DNA from 3 places in the Mesorhizobium sp. M0701 genome. Region 2 is predicted to be linked to each of the others. Evidence: predicted binding sites of a transcription regulator. Region 2 holds the regulator's gene; each other region holds the start of a gene.
The links. The regulator PhoB, encoded in region 2, activates phosphate uptake and scavenging genes when phosphate is short. The targets are predictions, from matches to a motif close to TGTCATNNANCTGTCAT.

Region 1 (5,153 bases), on a different contig from region 2:
CATTCCGCTGCCTGCCTCTTCTCTTCGCCCTTGCCGGCATTTTCGCGGGCGTCGTGCTCGGTGCGCATGCGGCGCACGAGGTCGAGCTCGGCCTGGAAGTCGACATAATGCGGCAGCTTCAGATGCTCGACGAAGCCGGTCGCCTGGACATTGTCGGAATGCGAGATGACGAACTCCTCGTCCTGCGCGGCGGCGATGACATCCTCACCCAACTCCGAGGCGCGCAGCGCGCGGTCGCATAGTGCCATGGCCATCGCCTTGCGCTCGCTCTGGCCGAAGACGAGGCCGTAGCCGCGGGTGAATTGCGGCGGCGCCTTGGCCGAGCCCTTGAACTGGTTGACCATCTGGCATTCGGTGACGCGGATGCTGCCGAGCGGCACGGCAAAGGGCAGTTCCGGCACGTCCAGTTCCAGTTCGACCTCGCCGATGCGAACCTCGCCGACGAAGGGATGGTTGCGCGCGTAGCCGCGCTGGGTGGAATAGCCGAGCGCCAGCAGAAATCCCTCGTCGCCGCGCGACAGCGCCTGCAGTCGGATGTCGCGCGCCATCGGGAATTCGAGCGGCTCGCGGGTGATGTCGCCGGGGGTATGATCCCCAAGCATGTCGCCGTCGGGCTCGATCAGGCCTTCGCGGGCGAGGATGGCCGAGACGCGCGGCATCGCCTCCGCTTCGCCTGCACGCTGTTCCGGCTCGGCGACATCGCCGCCGGTAGCAAGTTCGGGATCGAGCAGCCGGTGGGTGTAGTCGAAAGTCGGGCCGAGCAACTGGCCGCCGGGCAGATCCTTGTAGGTCGCCGACACCCGCCGCTCGACCAGCATCGTGCCGGTGTCGATCGCCCTGGTGTAGCCGAAACGCGGCAGCGTGGTGCGATAGGCGCGAACCAGGAAGATCGCCTCGATCATGTCGCCGCGCGCCTGGACGATGGCGAGTGCCGCCAATTCCCTGTCGTAGAGCGAACCTTCGCTCATCACCCGGTCGACGCCGAGCGCCAGTTGCTCGACGATCTGGTCGAGACGAAGTGCGGGCACCGAACGGTCGCCGCGCCGGCGGTCGGCGAGCAGTTTGTGAGCATTGCGAATGGCCGTCTCGCCACCCTTTACCGCAACATACATGCTACGCCTCCATGGATCTTGATGCGCGTCGTGCGCGGCAGGCAGGCAACGCCGTCAGGGGTGGCGAGGACGATGTCGACACCGCGGGGAAAGCGCTGGTTGTTCTGCTTCCATTGTTCGACGAAATGGCGTGGCATTTGCGCCGGCGCGATCGTCGCAGTCTTCTCGATGCCCGGGCCTTCGAGCAGCAGCGGAGCGCCGGAGATGAGATCGCCGACCTCGAGGATCAGCGTCGTCGAACGATCGGGATAATCCTGGGTGCCTTGCGAAAACCCGTCGAGCGCCATCATCTCGGCCGGCGTGGCGATCAGCGCGAAATGCGCGTCGGCCGGGGTGTTGGCCAGCGGCGCGCCGGTATGGAAGCCAAGCCAGGATTTCACCGCCGACGCCTGCAAAGCCGGGTCGAGCCAGAGCGGCGTGTCGTTGTCGCACAGCGTCAGCGCAACGGCGCCGGCGGTGGCCGACAGCGGCGCCGGGGGGTGGGCGAGGGCCGGCAGCGGCTGCACGCTGCCCGGCCGCGCCATCGCATCCATGACGGCGCGGAATACAGTCTGCGCGTTGAATACCGGATCGGCGAAGCCGCCTTCAATAGATTGAGTGGCGATATCCATCAGTCTTCTCCGCGCACCATGGTGAAGAAATCGACCTTGGTCGCCGCCGTCTCGGCGCGGAGCTGTTCACGCGCCTTGGCCAGTGCCGCTTGCAAGGGCGCAACGATCCTGATCTCGACCTCATTGCGGTGGGCCGGGTCTTGCCACAGCGCATCGGCGATTGCCGCCAGCCTTGCCTTCTGCTTGTCGCGGCCGAGCGCGTAGCAGTGGCCGACATGGCCGGACGCAAGCCGCACCGTGGCACGGGTGACCGTCGCCTCGCCGACATTGAAAGGGGCACCACCGCCGCCGATGCGGCCGCGTACCGTAACCAGGCCGGTTTCGGGGCCACGCAGAAGTTCCGCTTCGCAAGGCAGGCCGGCTTCGTCCCAGAGGCGGACGATGTCGTCGCCGGCCGATTGCGCCAGCGTCGCCATCACGGCCTTGCGCTCCGCCTGCTCTCGCGCTTCCCGTCCTCGCATGGCCGGTGCTCCTCGTCTGCGTTCATTTGTCTATTGATATAGACAACTATACAAATTATATCCACTATCTAGCGTGTGTCCATGACGGGCACGTGACACGGGCCAAAAGATCGGCGCGAGGAATTGGGGCGGGAGATGATCGGACAAGCCAACAGCATCGAGCGGCGCAGCGGTGTCGCGCTGTGGCGGCAGATCGCCGACCAGATACTGCATTCGATCGCCGCCGGCGATTTTCCCGAGAATGCCGCGCTGCCGCCGGAGATCGCGTTGGCCGGACGCTATGGCGTCAACCGCCACACGGTGCGTAGCGCTATCGCAGCGCTGGTGCAGGAGGGTGTGCTCAGGGCGGAGCAGGGGCGCGGCACCTTCGTGCTGTCGCGCAAGCGGCTGTCTTATCCGATCGGCGCCCGCACCCGCTTTTCCGAGGGATTGCAAGGACAGGCGTCCGAGCGGCATATCACCTTGCTCGCGTCATCGATCGAGCCGGCCAACCGTCGTGTCGCAGAGGGCTTAGGCCTTGCGACGGGGGCCGATGTGATACGCCTGGAAACGCGCGGCGAAGCCGATGGAATGCCGGTGTCCCGCGCGGCCGGCTGGTTCGATGCCAGGCGCTTTGCCGGCATCGATGCCGCCATGGCGGAAACCGGTTCGATCACCGCATCGCTGGCACGTTTCGGCATCGACGACTATCTCAGGCAATCGACCGTGCTGTCGGCGCGCCATGCCGATGCCGCCGACCTTGCGGACCTCGAGCTGCAGCCCGGCGCCATCGTGCTGGTGACGGTCGCCGTCAACGTCACGCCCGACGGTCAGCCGATACAGTTTTCGGAGTCGCGCTTCCCGGCCGAGCGGATCGAGCTCAAATTGTCGGCGCTCTGAGATGCGGCAGCCCTGGCATCATCCGACTTGAATGACGGCCTTGATCAGGCCGGACTTCTCATGCGCCCAGCGGGCGAGGTCGTGCGGCGTCTCGCCAAGCGTGGTGCGGTGGGTGACCAGCTTTGCCAGCGGCAGCGCGCCGTTGCGGATCGAGGCGGCGACATGATCGAAATCGGCACGCAGGGCGTTGCGGCTGCCGATCAGCATCATCTCGCGCTTGTGGAATTCGGGATCGGAAAAGGCGATGTCGTCCTTGACGACGCTGACCAGGACCAGCGCCCCGCCGTGCGCGACATGAGCGAAGGCCGACTGCACAGACCGGGTGTTGCCGGTGGCATCGAAAACCACGTCGAAGCCGTCGCCGCCGGTTGCTTCCCGCACCAGGTCGGCAGCAGCGCCCCGCGAGCCGTCGAGCGTCGCGAAGCCGAGTTCGCTTTCGGCAAAGCCAAGCCGTTCAGCGCTCATGTCGAGCAGCGTCACATCGAGCCCGGCGATGCGGGCGAACAGCGCCGTGCCGAGCCCGATCGGGCCGGCGCCGATGACCAGCGTGCGCGCACCTGGATCAGCCAGCGAGCGCCGCACGGCATGGGCGCCGATCGCCAGGAATTCGACGGCGGCAGCATCGGCCAGCGACAAGCCGTTTGCCGGATAAAGATTTTGCGCCGGCACCAGGATCTGCTCGCACATCGCGCCGTCGCGGTGGACGCCGAGCACCTCGATCATGACACAGCAATTCGGCTTGCCTTGCCGGCAGGCGATGCATTTGCCGCAGGCGAGATAGGGATTGACGACCACCGCTTCGCCGACGGCGAGATCGACGCCCTCGCCAACCTCGATCACGGTGCCGGAAACCTCGTGGCCCATGATGCGGGGATAGGCGAGGAACGGGTGCTTGCCTTCGAAGATGTGATAGTCGGTGCCGCAGATGCCGACATGGCTGACGGCGACCAGCGCCCAGCCGGCGGGGGGCGCGCCAGGCGCCGGACGATTTTCGAGGACAAGTTCGCCGGGCGAGCGGCAGACGACGGCTTTCATGCTTCAATCCAGTCGGTTCATGGCACTGCCGGCCCTGCTGTGGCGAGGCCGGCGATTGTTGGGAGGCGGTCTATTTGCCGCGGCGGCGCAGCCCGTCGAAATAGACGATGACGATGATCAGCACGCCGGTGATGATGCGCTGCCAGAAGGCGTTGACGTTGAGCAGATTGGCGCCGTTGTTGATGGTGGCAAGGATGAAGGCGCCGAGCAGCGGTCCGTGCACGGAGCCGACAGCGCCGAACAGCGAGGTGCCGCCGATCACCGAGGAGGCGATCGCCTGCAATTCCCAGCCCTCGGCCTGCGTCGGATTGCCGATGCCGATGCGCGAGGCAAGCAGCACGCCGACGAAGGCCGCGCACAGGCCCGACAGCGTGTAGGCCATGTAGATGGTGCGCTGGACGTTGACGCCTGAGAGGCGCGACGCCTCGGCGTTGGAGCCGACCGAGAACAGATAGCGGCCCCAGCGGCTGTGGTGCAGGAAGATGTAGGCTGGGATGCCGACCAGGATCACCATCCAGAACAGATTGGGGACGCCGGCGAAGGAACTGCGCGAGAACGTCTGGAAGGCGTCGTTGTTGATCGAGATCGAGTTGCCATTGGTCATCAACAGACCGATCCCGCGCAGCGAGGTCAGCGTTGCCAGGGTGATGATAAAGGGCGGCAGGCCCATCTTGACGATGCCGAAGCCATGGAACATGCCGATGGCGACGCCGACCAGCAAGGTGATCAGGATGGCGAGGAAAACCGGTGTCCCGGCGTTGATCAGCATCGCGACGATGACAGTGGCGAAGCCGACCACGGCGCCGACGGAAAGATCGATGCCGCCGGTGATGATGACGAAGGTCTGGCCGACCGCCAGGATGGCGATCATCGACCCTTGCCGCAACAGGTTCGAGATGTTGTTGGCCGAGGCGAAGCTCGGCGTCGCCACCGACAGGATGATCCATAAAAGAACCAGCAGCGCCAGCAGTGTCAGCCCGAACAGGGCGTTGTAGTTGCGTTTCGGCCTTTCGGCAGCGATCGCCTCGGTGCTCATATCCGTCCTCCCGGTTTTT
Region 2 (5,153 bases):
CGGAATCGTCGGCTCAGTTGCAGACTGGAACAGTGCCAGCCGTCACGCCGGCGCAGACCTCTTCTTTCTTGATCCAGCCGGCGTCGATGACGACGTTGAGGTTGTCCTTGGTGATGGCGACCGGGGTCAGGAACAGCGACTTGACGGTATTGCCGCCGGGCGTGGTGAAATCCTTCACGCCGGCAATGTCGGTCATCTGCTTGCCGTCGGCCAGTTGCGAGGCGATCTCGGCGGCATTCTTGCCGAGCTCGCGCGCATCCTTCCACACCGACACGGTCTGTGTGCCGAGCGCGATGCGGTTCAGCGCGGCGTGGTCGCCGTCCTGGCCCGAAACCGGAACCGATCCGGCCAGCCCTTGCGCCGTCAGCGCGGCGACGACGCCGCCGGCAGTGCCGTCATTAGCGGCGACCACGGCATCGACCTTGTTGTCGTTGGCGGTCAGGAACTGTTCCATGTTCTTCTGAGCGTTGGCCGGCAGCCAGCCGTCCGTATAGGCCTCGCCGACATTCTTGATCTTGCCGCCGTCGATGGCCTCCTTCAGCACCTCCATCGAACCGGCAAACAGGAAATCGGCATTCGGATCGGAACCCGAACCCTTGATGAAGACGTAGTTGCCTTCCGGCTTCACCTTGAAGACTTCGCGGGCCTGCATGCGGCCGACTTCCTTGTTGTCGAAGGTCAGATAGAACACGTCCTTGTTCTCGATCAGCCGGTCATAGCCGACGACCGGGATGCCTTCGTCCAGTGCCTTCTGCACGGCCGGCCCGATGGCCGAGGCGTCCTGCGCCAGGATGATCAGTGCGTTGGCGCCCTGCGAGATCAGGCTCTCGACGTCGGTGAGCTGCTTGCCGGGGTTGGACTGTGCGTCGGCGGAAATATACTTGTCGCCTGCGGCCTCGATGGCCGCCTTCATTGCGGCCTCGTCGGTCTTCCAGCGCTCTTCCTGGAAGTTCGACCAGGAAACGCCGATGACCTTGTCTTTAGCCTGCGCCACCGACGCCAGCGCCAGCGTCATGGCGACACCCGCCAGAATGGCGGTCGTGAATTTCTTCATCATATCCTCCCTGCGCCGCGTACGGCGTGACCAATTGGCTCAAAGACCAGCTTAGAAGCTCTAATTTTTTCGAGCCTCGAAAAAATACTGGCCCGATCTCCGGCTGCTGTCAACATCGATTCTGATGGATTTTGATGACTCTGCGAGTTTTTTCGAGCGTCGGAATAAACGATGACAGCGCCACCTGCATCTGACACTATTTGCCTGCATCCGACACTATTTGTCGGACATTACCGACGGCTTCCGGTTCATGAGCGGCCGCGGCAACCGGGAGGAAAGCAAAACAATGTCGGTCGGAATCCGCCATGACGATTTGCGCCGGCGCAACCGGGCGATGGTGATCTCGGCGGTGCGCCGGGCCGGCCAGCCATCGCGTACTGAGATCGCAGCTACCACCGGCCTCAGTCATTCGACCATATCGGCGATCTCTTCCGACCTGATACGGGAAGGCATCCTCGCCGAGAGCAAGGCAAGTGAGCCCGTTTCGTTGAAACGCGGTCGTCCGCAGGTCGGCCTCGCCCTCAATCCGGAAGCGGCGGCGGTGCTGACCGTGGTGTTGTCGCTGAATTTCCTGTCGGCCGCCATTATCGACTATACGGGACAGGTGGTCGCCGAGGAACAGCGCCGGCTGGACACGCTGACCATGCCGCGCGACGAGCTGATCCGTGAATGCATGGCCATCGTCCGGCGCCGGCTGCAGGATCCAGACCTTGACGTCCGCAGTGTCGCCCGCATCGCCCTGGCGATTCAGGGCATTACCGACTCCCCTGCACGCGCCATGCTGTGGTCGCCGATCACGCCGCAGACCGACATCGCCTTTGCCGACATGCTGGAGGGCGAATTCGGCATCCCGGCAACGGTGGAGAACGACTGCAACATGATGGCGGTGGCTTTGCGCTGGCGCAATCCGGATCGCTATCGCGACGACTTCATCGCCATCCTGCTTTCGCATGGCATCGGCATGGGGCTGGTGCTGAAGGGCGAACTGTTCACCGGGACGCATTCCTCGGGCGGCGAATTTGGCCAAATGATCCATCGTCCGGGCGGCGCGCTCTGCCGTTGCGGGCGGCGCGGCTGCATCGAGGCGTATGCCGGCAACTACGCCATCTGGCGCAACGCCAGGCAGATGAGCGAAGACAGCGAACCGGTCGCCGACGTCAGCGACGCCGACATGCGAGCACTGGCGGCCCGGGCGCGCGAGAAAGATGGGCCGGAACGCGAGGCCTACCGCAAGGCCGGCGAAGCGCTGGGTTTCGGTCTCGGCTCGCTGTTCGCGCTGATCGATCCGGCACCGGTCGCGATGGTCGGCGCCAGTGCCGCCGCCTTCGATCTGATCGAGCCGGCCTTGCGGAAGGCAATCGCCCAGACCGCCGGCGGCCAGCATTCAGGCTCGATCTCCTTCGATACAGAGCCGAACGAATTGCCGCTGATCCGCGAAGGCTGCGCGATGCGGGCGTTAAGCTTCGTCGACCAGGAGATTTTCGCGCCGGGCGCGCAAATGAGGCCCAGCGTCAGAAAGAACGTAGCATGACCAGGCGGGTCAATCTTCCCTGATCGCATAGCCGGCACCGCGGATGGTGCGGATGACATCCGGCATCCGGCCGTTGTTGACGGCTTTGCGCAGCCGCCCGACATGCACGTCGACGGTGCGTTCGTCGATGTAGATTGTCTCGCCCCAGACATTATCGAGTAACTGGCTGCGCGAGAAGACACGGCCCGGATGCCGCATCATGAACTCGAGCAGCCGGAATTCGGTCGGCCCGAGCCTGATTTCGCTCTTCTTGCGATAGACCCTGTGCGATTCGCGATCGAGCACGATGTCGCCGACCTTCAGCACGCTGGACAGCACTTCCGGCTTGGCGCGCCGTAGCAGCGCCTTGACCCTGGCCATGAATTCTGGTGTCGAAAACGGTTTGACCAGATAGTCGTCGGCGCCGGTCGAAAGACCGCGCACCCGGTCGCTCTCCTCGCCGCGCGCGGTCAGCATGATGATCGGCAGCCGCTCGGTTTCGGGGCGCACCCGCAACCGACGACAGAGCTCGATGCCGGAAACCGCTGGTATCATCCAGTCGAGCACCAAAAGGTCGGGCACATTCTCCTGCAAACGGATCTCGGCTTCGTCGCCGCGTGTCACCACCTCGACCTGGTAGCCTTCGGATTCGAGATTGTAGCGGAGCAGCACACCCAACGGCTCCTCGTCCTCCACCACCATTATGCGTGGTGCGATCATCGGCTGGGCACCCCCATCATGTCACCGGTGCGGACATTGTCGTTTCGTCCTGCTTCGGACGATTGACCGGCAATTGCTCGCCGGTCAGCACATAATACGCATTTTCGGCGATGTTGGTGACATGGTCGCCGATCCGCTCCAGATTCTTGGCGCAGAACAGCAGGTGCGTGCAAGCGGTGATGTTGCGCGGATCTTCCATCATGTAGGTCAAGAGCTCGCGGAACACGGACGTGTATTTGACGTCGATGCGCTCGTCGGCGGCACGCAGCTTGGCCAACGCGGCCGCATCGCCTGCAGCATATTCCTCGATGACACCCTGCACCTGGATGAGAACCAGTTGCGCCATCGCGTCGATGGAATGCGACAGGTCCCGCGGCGTGGCGCTGAGGCCGACCGCACTCACGCGCTTGGCGATATTCTTGGCAAGGTCGCCGATGCGTTCGAGGTCGCCCGCCATGCGGATCGCTCCGACCACATGGCGAAGATCGTGGGCCATCGGCTGGCGTTTGGCGATGAGGGTGATGGCGCGGTCGTCCAGTTCGCGTTGACGCGCATCCATGATGGCGTCGTCGGAAACGACGCGTTGCGCCAGCACGTTGTCGGAATTCAACAGGGCCTTGGTCGCCCCGCCGACCATCGAACCGGCGAGGTCGGCCATGTCGCGGATCAGCTTGCTGATCTGCTCGAGATCCTCGTCGAAAGAAGCGACTGTGTGTTCGCCCATGGTCCTGTCCTCATATGCATGATCGGAACGGCTCAGCCGAAGCGGCCAGTGATGTAGTCCTGCGTGCGCTTCTCGCGGGGCGACGTGAAGATCTTCTCGGTCCGGTCGAACTCGACCAGCTCACCCAGATACATGAAGGCGGTCTGGCGCGACACGCGCGCCGCCTGCTGCATGTTGTGGGTGACGATGACGATCGTGTAGTCGGCTTGCAACTCGTCGATCAGTTCCTCGATCTTGGCGGTCGACAACGGGTCGAGGGCCGAAGCCGGTTCGTCGAGCAGAATGACTTCCGGCTTCACCGCCACCGTGCGGGCGATACAGAGCCGCTGCTGCTGGCCGCCGGACAGGCTCAAGCCGCTGGCGTTGAGCTTGTCCTTGACCTCGCTCCACAGCGCGGCGCGCTTCAACGCCTGTTCGACGCGGCCGTCCATCTCGGACTTGCCGAGGTTCTCGTAGAGCCTGACGCCGAAGGCGATGTTCTCGTAGATCGACATCGGGAACGGCGTCGGCTTCTGGAACACCATGCCGATCTTGGTCCTGAGGAGGTTGAGATCCTGCGACCGGTCGAGAATGTTCTTGCCGTCGAGCAGCACCTGGCCCTCGGCCGTCTGTTTTGGGTAGAGCTCATAGATGCGGTTGAACACACGCAGCAGCGTCGATTTCCCGCAACCCGAAGGGCCGATGAAGGCCGTGACGCTGCGCTCGGGCAGCGACAGGCTGATGTCCTTCAGCGCCTTGCTCTGGCCGTAGTAGAAGTTGAGGTTCTTGACCTCGATCTTCGTCTTCTCGGCTACCGTTTCGGCCATCGTCATGTCTGGGGACAACATCTGTGTCATCTGTCCTCTCTGCGTCCGGTAAGGCTGCGGGCGAGGATGCTCAAGCCCAGAACCGTCAGGGTGATTATGAGTGCGCCGGTCCACGCCAGTTGCTGCCATTCCTCGTAAGGGCTGAGAGCGAACTGGAAGATGGTCACCGGCAGGCTGGCCATCGGCGCGTTGATATTGCTGCTCCAGAACTGGTTGTTGAGCGCGGTGAAGAGCAGCGGCGCCGTCTCGCCGGAAATGCGTGCTATCGCCAGCAATATGCCGGTGACGATGCCGGACAATGCGGCGCGGTAGGCGACCGAACGGATCACCACCCAGCGT
Region 3 (5,153 bases), on a different contig from region 2:
TCCGCCTTCTTGGCAGCCTTCTGCCGGTCGCGTTCCTTGCGTTCCTGACCGTAGTTCGGTGCTCGTGCCATATCGTTTCCTTTCGTTGTGCTTGGCCTTTGCCTAGGAGCATTGGACCGCAAACACAACACCGCAAGGCACGATCGGGCTCCATATCTCGGCGCAGTCCGGAGAGCCCGGCTTTTCAGGCGCCGTCGCGGTCGAGAACGAGATCGGCCGGCCCGAACCGGTCCTTTGCCGTGAATTGCTGGTGCCAGTAGGGATAGAGCACGGGCGGCCTGCTGACCACATCGAGCCGTGTGCGCTCCTCATCGGCAAGCACAAGGCTTGCAGCGGCGATATTGTCTTTGAAATGGGCTTCGGTTCGTCCGCCGATCACCAGCGAACTGACAGCGGGCCGGCCGAGCAGCCAGGCAAGCGCCACCTGCGCCGCCGACACGCCGTGATTATTGCCGATATCGATCAGCGTGTCGACGATCCGCCACAGCCGGTCCTCGTCGCGGATCGGCGGTTCCGACCAGCCGCTGAGCTGGCGGGCGGTCGGCTGGTCACGGTGGTATTTGCCGGACAGCAACCCGCCGGCAAGCGGGCTCCAGACCAGCACGCCGAGCCCTTGGTCGACCGAGATCGGCAACAATTCATACTCGGCCTCGCGCGCTTCCAACGTGTAATGGATCTGCTGGGTGACGAAGCGCGGCTGGTGATGACGGTCGCTGATCCCCAGCCCCTTCATCACTTGCCAGCCGGAATAATTGGAGCAGCCGACATAACGGACCTTGCCCTGCGCGACCAGCGTGTCGAGCGCGGCGATGGTTTCCTCAAGCGGTGTCAGGCCATCCCACTCGTGCAGGAAATAGATGTCGATGACATCCGTCCTGAGCCGCTTCAGGCTCCTCTCGCATTCGCGGATCAGATGGTAGCGCGACAGGCCTTCATCATTGGGGCCTTTGCCGATCCGCATGCGCGCCTTGGAGGCGATCAGCACGTCGCCCTTGCGCTTGCCGCCGAGCGCCTCGCCGATGATCTCTTCCGACACGCCGTTCGAATAGACGTTGGCGGTGTCGATGACATTGACGCCGGCATCGATGCAAAGGTCGATCATCCGGCGCGCCTCGTCGAGGTCGGTCTTGCCGACCGCCGAAAACGCGCCGCCGCCGCCGAACGTCATGGTGCCCATGGTCAGCGTTGAAACCTTCAGCCCGGAACGGCCGAGAGTGCGGTATTCCATGTCGTATCCTCACAATTTATCGGGAAAGGGCGTTGCAGACGACAGCCCTCAATGAACCGGCTATTTGTAGGATAATTCGTTCCGCTTGTCGCCCGTTCCGCAGGGCAAGCTCGATCACATCTTGCGGATTGAAACGCACAGCCAGCTCAGTAGTGACTGCAATAAAACCGTCATTGCCGGTCGGTCCAGCGCTTCGATTTCCGGCCGCCGGGCCGGGCGGCAGAGCGCCTGACAGCGGCCGGCAAGGCCTGTAAGCGGAGCAGCGTAAATGACCGAGATAAAACAGAATTCCCCGGCCAGGGACTGGCTGGAAGCGGAACTCGCCGACACGCTGGATGAAGACTATGAGCTGGAAATCTCGGAGCCGGCGCTGTCGATGGAGATCGCCAAGATCTACAAGAATGCACATCCGCCATCGATCGACCGCCTGCAGTATTTTCGCGATCTCATCACGCTGCAATCCGAGTTGATCAAGCTGCAGTCCTGGGTCGCCTATCACAAGAAGAAGCTCGTCGTGGTTTTCGAGGGCCGCGACTCGGCGGGCAAGGGTGGTGTTATCAAGCGCATCACCCAGAGGCTTAATCCGCGCATCTGCCGCGTCGCAGCACTTCCGGCGCCGACCGAGCGCGAGAAGTCGCAATGGTATTTCCAGCGCTACGTTCCGCATCTGCCGGCCGGCGGCGAGATCGTGCTGTTCGACCGCTCCTGGTACAACCGCTCCGGCGTCGAGCGGGTAATGGGCTTTGCCCAGCCGGATCAGGTCGAGGAGTTCTTCCGCGACGTTCCGGATTTCGAACGCATGCTGGTCCGCTCAGGCATTACGCTTGTCAAATACTGGTTTTCGATCACCGACGAGGAGCAGCAGATGCGCTTTTTGATGCGCATCCATGACCCGATGAAGCAATGGAAACTGTCGCCGATGGACCTCCAGTCGCGCGTGCGCTGGGAGCAGTACACCAAGGCCAAGGAAGAAACGTTCGCCCGCACCAATATCCCGGAAGCCCCGTGGTTCATCGTCGAGGGCAACGACAAGAAACGGGCACGGCTGAACTGCATCGACCATCTCCTCAAGCAGATGCCCTATGAGGAGGTGCCGCACGAGGAGATCACACTGCCGGAGCGCGTCTTCAATCCCGAATACGAGCGCCAGGTACTGCCGCGCGAACTGTATGTGCCGGAGAAGTACTGACTAAAGCGGCGAGGAGGGCGCCGCTCCATGGCGGCACCCTGCAACAAGCTAGGTGCGCTCGATGATGACATGCGTGGCCTTCGGCGTCGCGACCTGCTCGCTGCAGCGATAGCCGAGCTTGGGCATGTCGATGCCGGCAAAAAGGCTCTCGCCGGCGCCTAGCAGGACCGGTGAGATCGCCAGATGCATTTCGTCGATGAGCTTTTCCTTGAGATATTGCCGGATCGTAGAAACGCCGCCGCCCAGCCGTACATCCTTACCGTCAGCCACTGCCTTCGCCTTCTCCAGCGCTGAGTGGATGCCGTCGGTCACGAAATAGAAGGTCGTGCCGCCCTCCATGACAATAGGATCACGCGCATGGTGCGTGAGCACGAAGACCGGCACGTGGTAGGGTGGGTTGTCACCCCACCAGCCTTTCCAGCTGTCATCCGGCCATTCGCCGCGGATCGGCCCAAACATGTTGCGGCCGAGGATCCATGCGCCGACATTTTCGAAGCTGCGTGCCGCGAACGCCTCGTCGGTGTCCGTGGTCCCGCCATCCTTGCCGAGGACCATCTTGCGGAAGGTGCGGGTGCCGAACATCCATTCGTGCAGGGCTTCTCCGCCAACACCCAGCGGGTTCTTCAGGTCTTGGTCGGGACCGGCGCCGAAGCCGTCGATCGACAGGGTGAAAGCGCTGACGCGAAGCTTGGACATGGGAGCCTCCTCGATAACCAATTGTGACATGCAAGCAGTTATCGGGGTAGCTTAACTGATTGCATTTTGCAAGCGGTATTTTTGCTGGCGGGGCAATCGCTTCCAAATCATGTTGGAATAACCAATCTCAATGTCGGCGCCGCCCGTCATCCGCCTGCCGGCAGCTTCTCCCTGTATAGTGACGGGGAGAAGGGGCCGGCCGCAACGTCGATGTTTTTGCAACGCTGGAGATTGGTAAAATCTTTTACGAACGCGTCTTTCTCCCTGCCACTTTACGGGGAGAAATACCCGGCAGGGCAACGAGGGGCAGCGTAAACTTGAAGCGATGTCCTACGGCGTTCCATGTCGCGCTTTGGACGAACGAACACTACTCGATGTAGACGCTACAAAGGCGCATCACCCCTTGAGCATCGCCGCCACTTCCGGCGCGAAGTAGGTCAGGATGCCGTCGCAGCCGGCGCGCTTGAAGGCGAGCAGCGATTCCAGCATCGCCTTTTCGCCGTCGATCCAGCCATTGGCGGCGGCGGCCTTGATCATCGAATATTCGCCCGAGACCTGATAGGCAAAGGTCGGCATCTGCAACTCGACTTTCAGCCGGCGGATGATGTCGAGATAGGGCAGGCCGGGCTTGACCATCAGCATGTCGGCGCCCTCGGCCAGATCCTGCTCGGCCTCGCGCACCGCTTCGTCGGAATTGGCGTGATCGATATAATAGGTCTTCTTGTCGCCCTTGAGCAGGCCGGCGGTGCCGACCGCCTCACGGTAGGGGCCGTAAAAAGCGGATGCGAACTTGGTCGCATAGGACATGATCGCCACATCCTGAAATCCATTGGCGTCGAGCGCATCGCGGATGGCACCGATCCGGCCGTCCATCATGTCCGAGGGGGCAATGATGTCGGCCCCCGCCGCCGCCTGGATGACGGCCGCCGCCGTCACTTGCTCCACCGTTTCATCATTGACGATAATGCCCTCGCGCAAGATGCCGTCATGGCCATGCGAGGTGAACGGGTCAAGCGCCGCGTCGGTGATGATGCCGATCTCCGGCACCGCCCGCTTGATAGCGCGGGTGGCGCGGTTGATGATGTTTTCCGGATCGAGGATGTGCGAACCGGTCTGATCGCGCAGGCCGAGCTCCACATTGGGGAAAGTGGCGATCGCCGGAATGCCAAGCTTGGCCGCGCGCTCGGCCTCCTTGACGGCGAGGTCGAGCGACAGGCGGAACACGCCGGGCATGGCGGCGATCGGTTCGCGCACTTGTCTGCCGTCGACGACGAAGATCGGCCAAATCAGATCGTCGACCGAGAGCCGGTTCTCCTGGACAAGGCGGCGCGACCAATCGGCCTTGCGCATGCGCCGCAGACGCCGGCTGCCGGTGATCTCGTCGACGCTGCGCGCGCCGGCAGGCTTTGCAGGGGTGAATTTGTTCATCGCAAAAACTCCGGATCGGGCGGCTTTTACCACGAGCCTCCGCTGCTGACCAATGCGACACGATTGTGCCAGGGTCCTGTCGGGTGCTATTCTGGTTGGCCATTGCCCGACAGGATCTGCGCAGCACCCCGCATGGCGACGCGGAATGCCTCGTCGAAGCTGACGCCGCGCACTTGCCAATTGTAGCTCTTGCCATTCAAGGCAAGCCGCCAGTCGGCTATCCAGCCCAGTTCCTTGTCGCTCCAGACGATACTGCCGGCGAGCGCCTGGTCGGCTCCGGCCTTCCTGGCAAGCTGGTCCAGCGTCGTGATATCGGCATGGCGCAGGGCCTGGTCGTCAAGCTTCGAGGCCGACAGCAGTGACGCTTCGGGAAACACAATCGGCATGACCAGCGGACCGGTGGCATTGACGAAGGATTCGCGCATCGCCGCCCCGCGCTCATCGTCGGCGGTCAGCACGAACTGCCTTGTGCCTTGCTCCGCCGCCAGGAAAATTGCCAGGCGTGGCCGCTCGCCAAGCCATGGTTTGCTGCCAAGCGCGGCAAGCACCGGATCGATAACGTCAGGCCTGTACAGACAAGTGAGATCATGCGGCCGGTCATGGGTGCCTTGT

Region 1: phnF (phosphonate metabolism transcriptional regulator PhnF) is a predicted target of PhoB. The motif match lies at 2,266-2,282, and genes of this name have one in related genera.
Region 3: ppk2 (polyphosphate kinase 2) is a predicted target of PhoB. The motif match lies at 1,386-1,402, and genes of this name have one in related genera.

The regions. Positions count from the first base shown of each region.
Region 1 covers NZ_JAMYPO010000001.1:393,264-398,416, reverse strand. The annotation lists gene NKI24_RS01965 (carbon-phosphorus lyase complex subunit) at 1-1,112, opposite strand, end outside; gene phnH (phosphonate C-P lyase system protein PhnH) at 1,097-1,723, opposite strand; gene phnG (phosphonate C-P lyase system protein PhnG) at 1,723-2,184, opposite strand; gene phnF (phosphonate metabolism transcriptional regulator PhnF) at 2,320-3,063, shown strand; gene NKI24_RS01945 (zinc-binding alcohol dehydrogenase family protein) at 3,082-4,098, opposite strand; gene NKI24_RS01940 (ABC transporter permease) at 4,169-5,134, opposite strand; gene NKI24_RS01935 (sugar ABC transporter ATP-binding protein) at 5,131-5,153, opposite strand, start outside.
Region 2 covers NZ_JAMYPO010000009.1:28,494-33,646, reverse strand. The annotation lists gene xylF (D-xylose ABC transporter substrate-binding protein) at 14-1,054, opposite strand; gene NKI24_RS11350 (ROK family protein) at 1,341-2,585, shown strand; gene phoB (phosphate regulon transcriptional regulator PhoB) at 2,595-3,284, opposite strand; gene phoU (phosphate signaling complex protein PhoU) at 3,301-4,008, opposite strand; gene pstB (phosphate ABC transporter ATP-binding protein PstB) at 4,041-4,844, opposite strand; gene pstA (phosphate ABC transporter permease PstA) at 4,841-5,153, opposite strand, start outside.
Region 3 covers NZ_JAMYPO010000013.1:47,567-52,719, forward strand. The annotation lists gene NKI24_RS15095 (hypothetical protein) at 1-71, opposite strand, end outside; gene NKI24_RS15100 (aldo/keto reductase) at 185-1,228, opposite strand; gene ppk2 (polyphosphate kinase 2) at 1,497-2,417, shown strand; gene NKI24_RS15110 (dihydrofolate reductase family protein) at 2,466-3,113, opposite strand; gene hemB (porphobilinogen synthase) at 3,510-4,541, opposite strand; gene NKI24_RS15120 (DUF8605 domain-containing protein) at 4,628-5,153, opposite strand, start outside.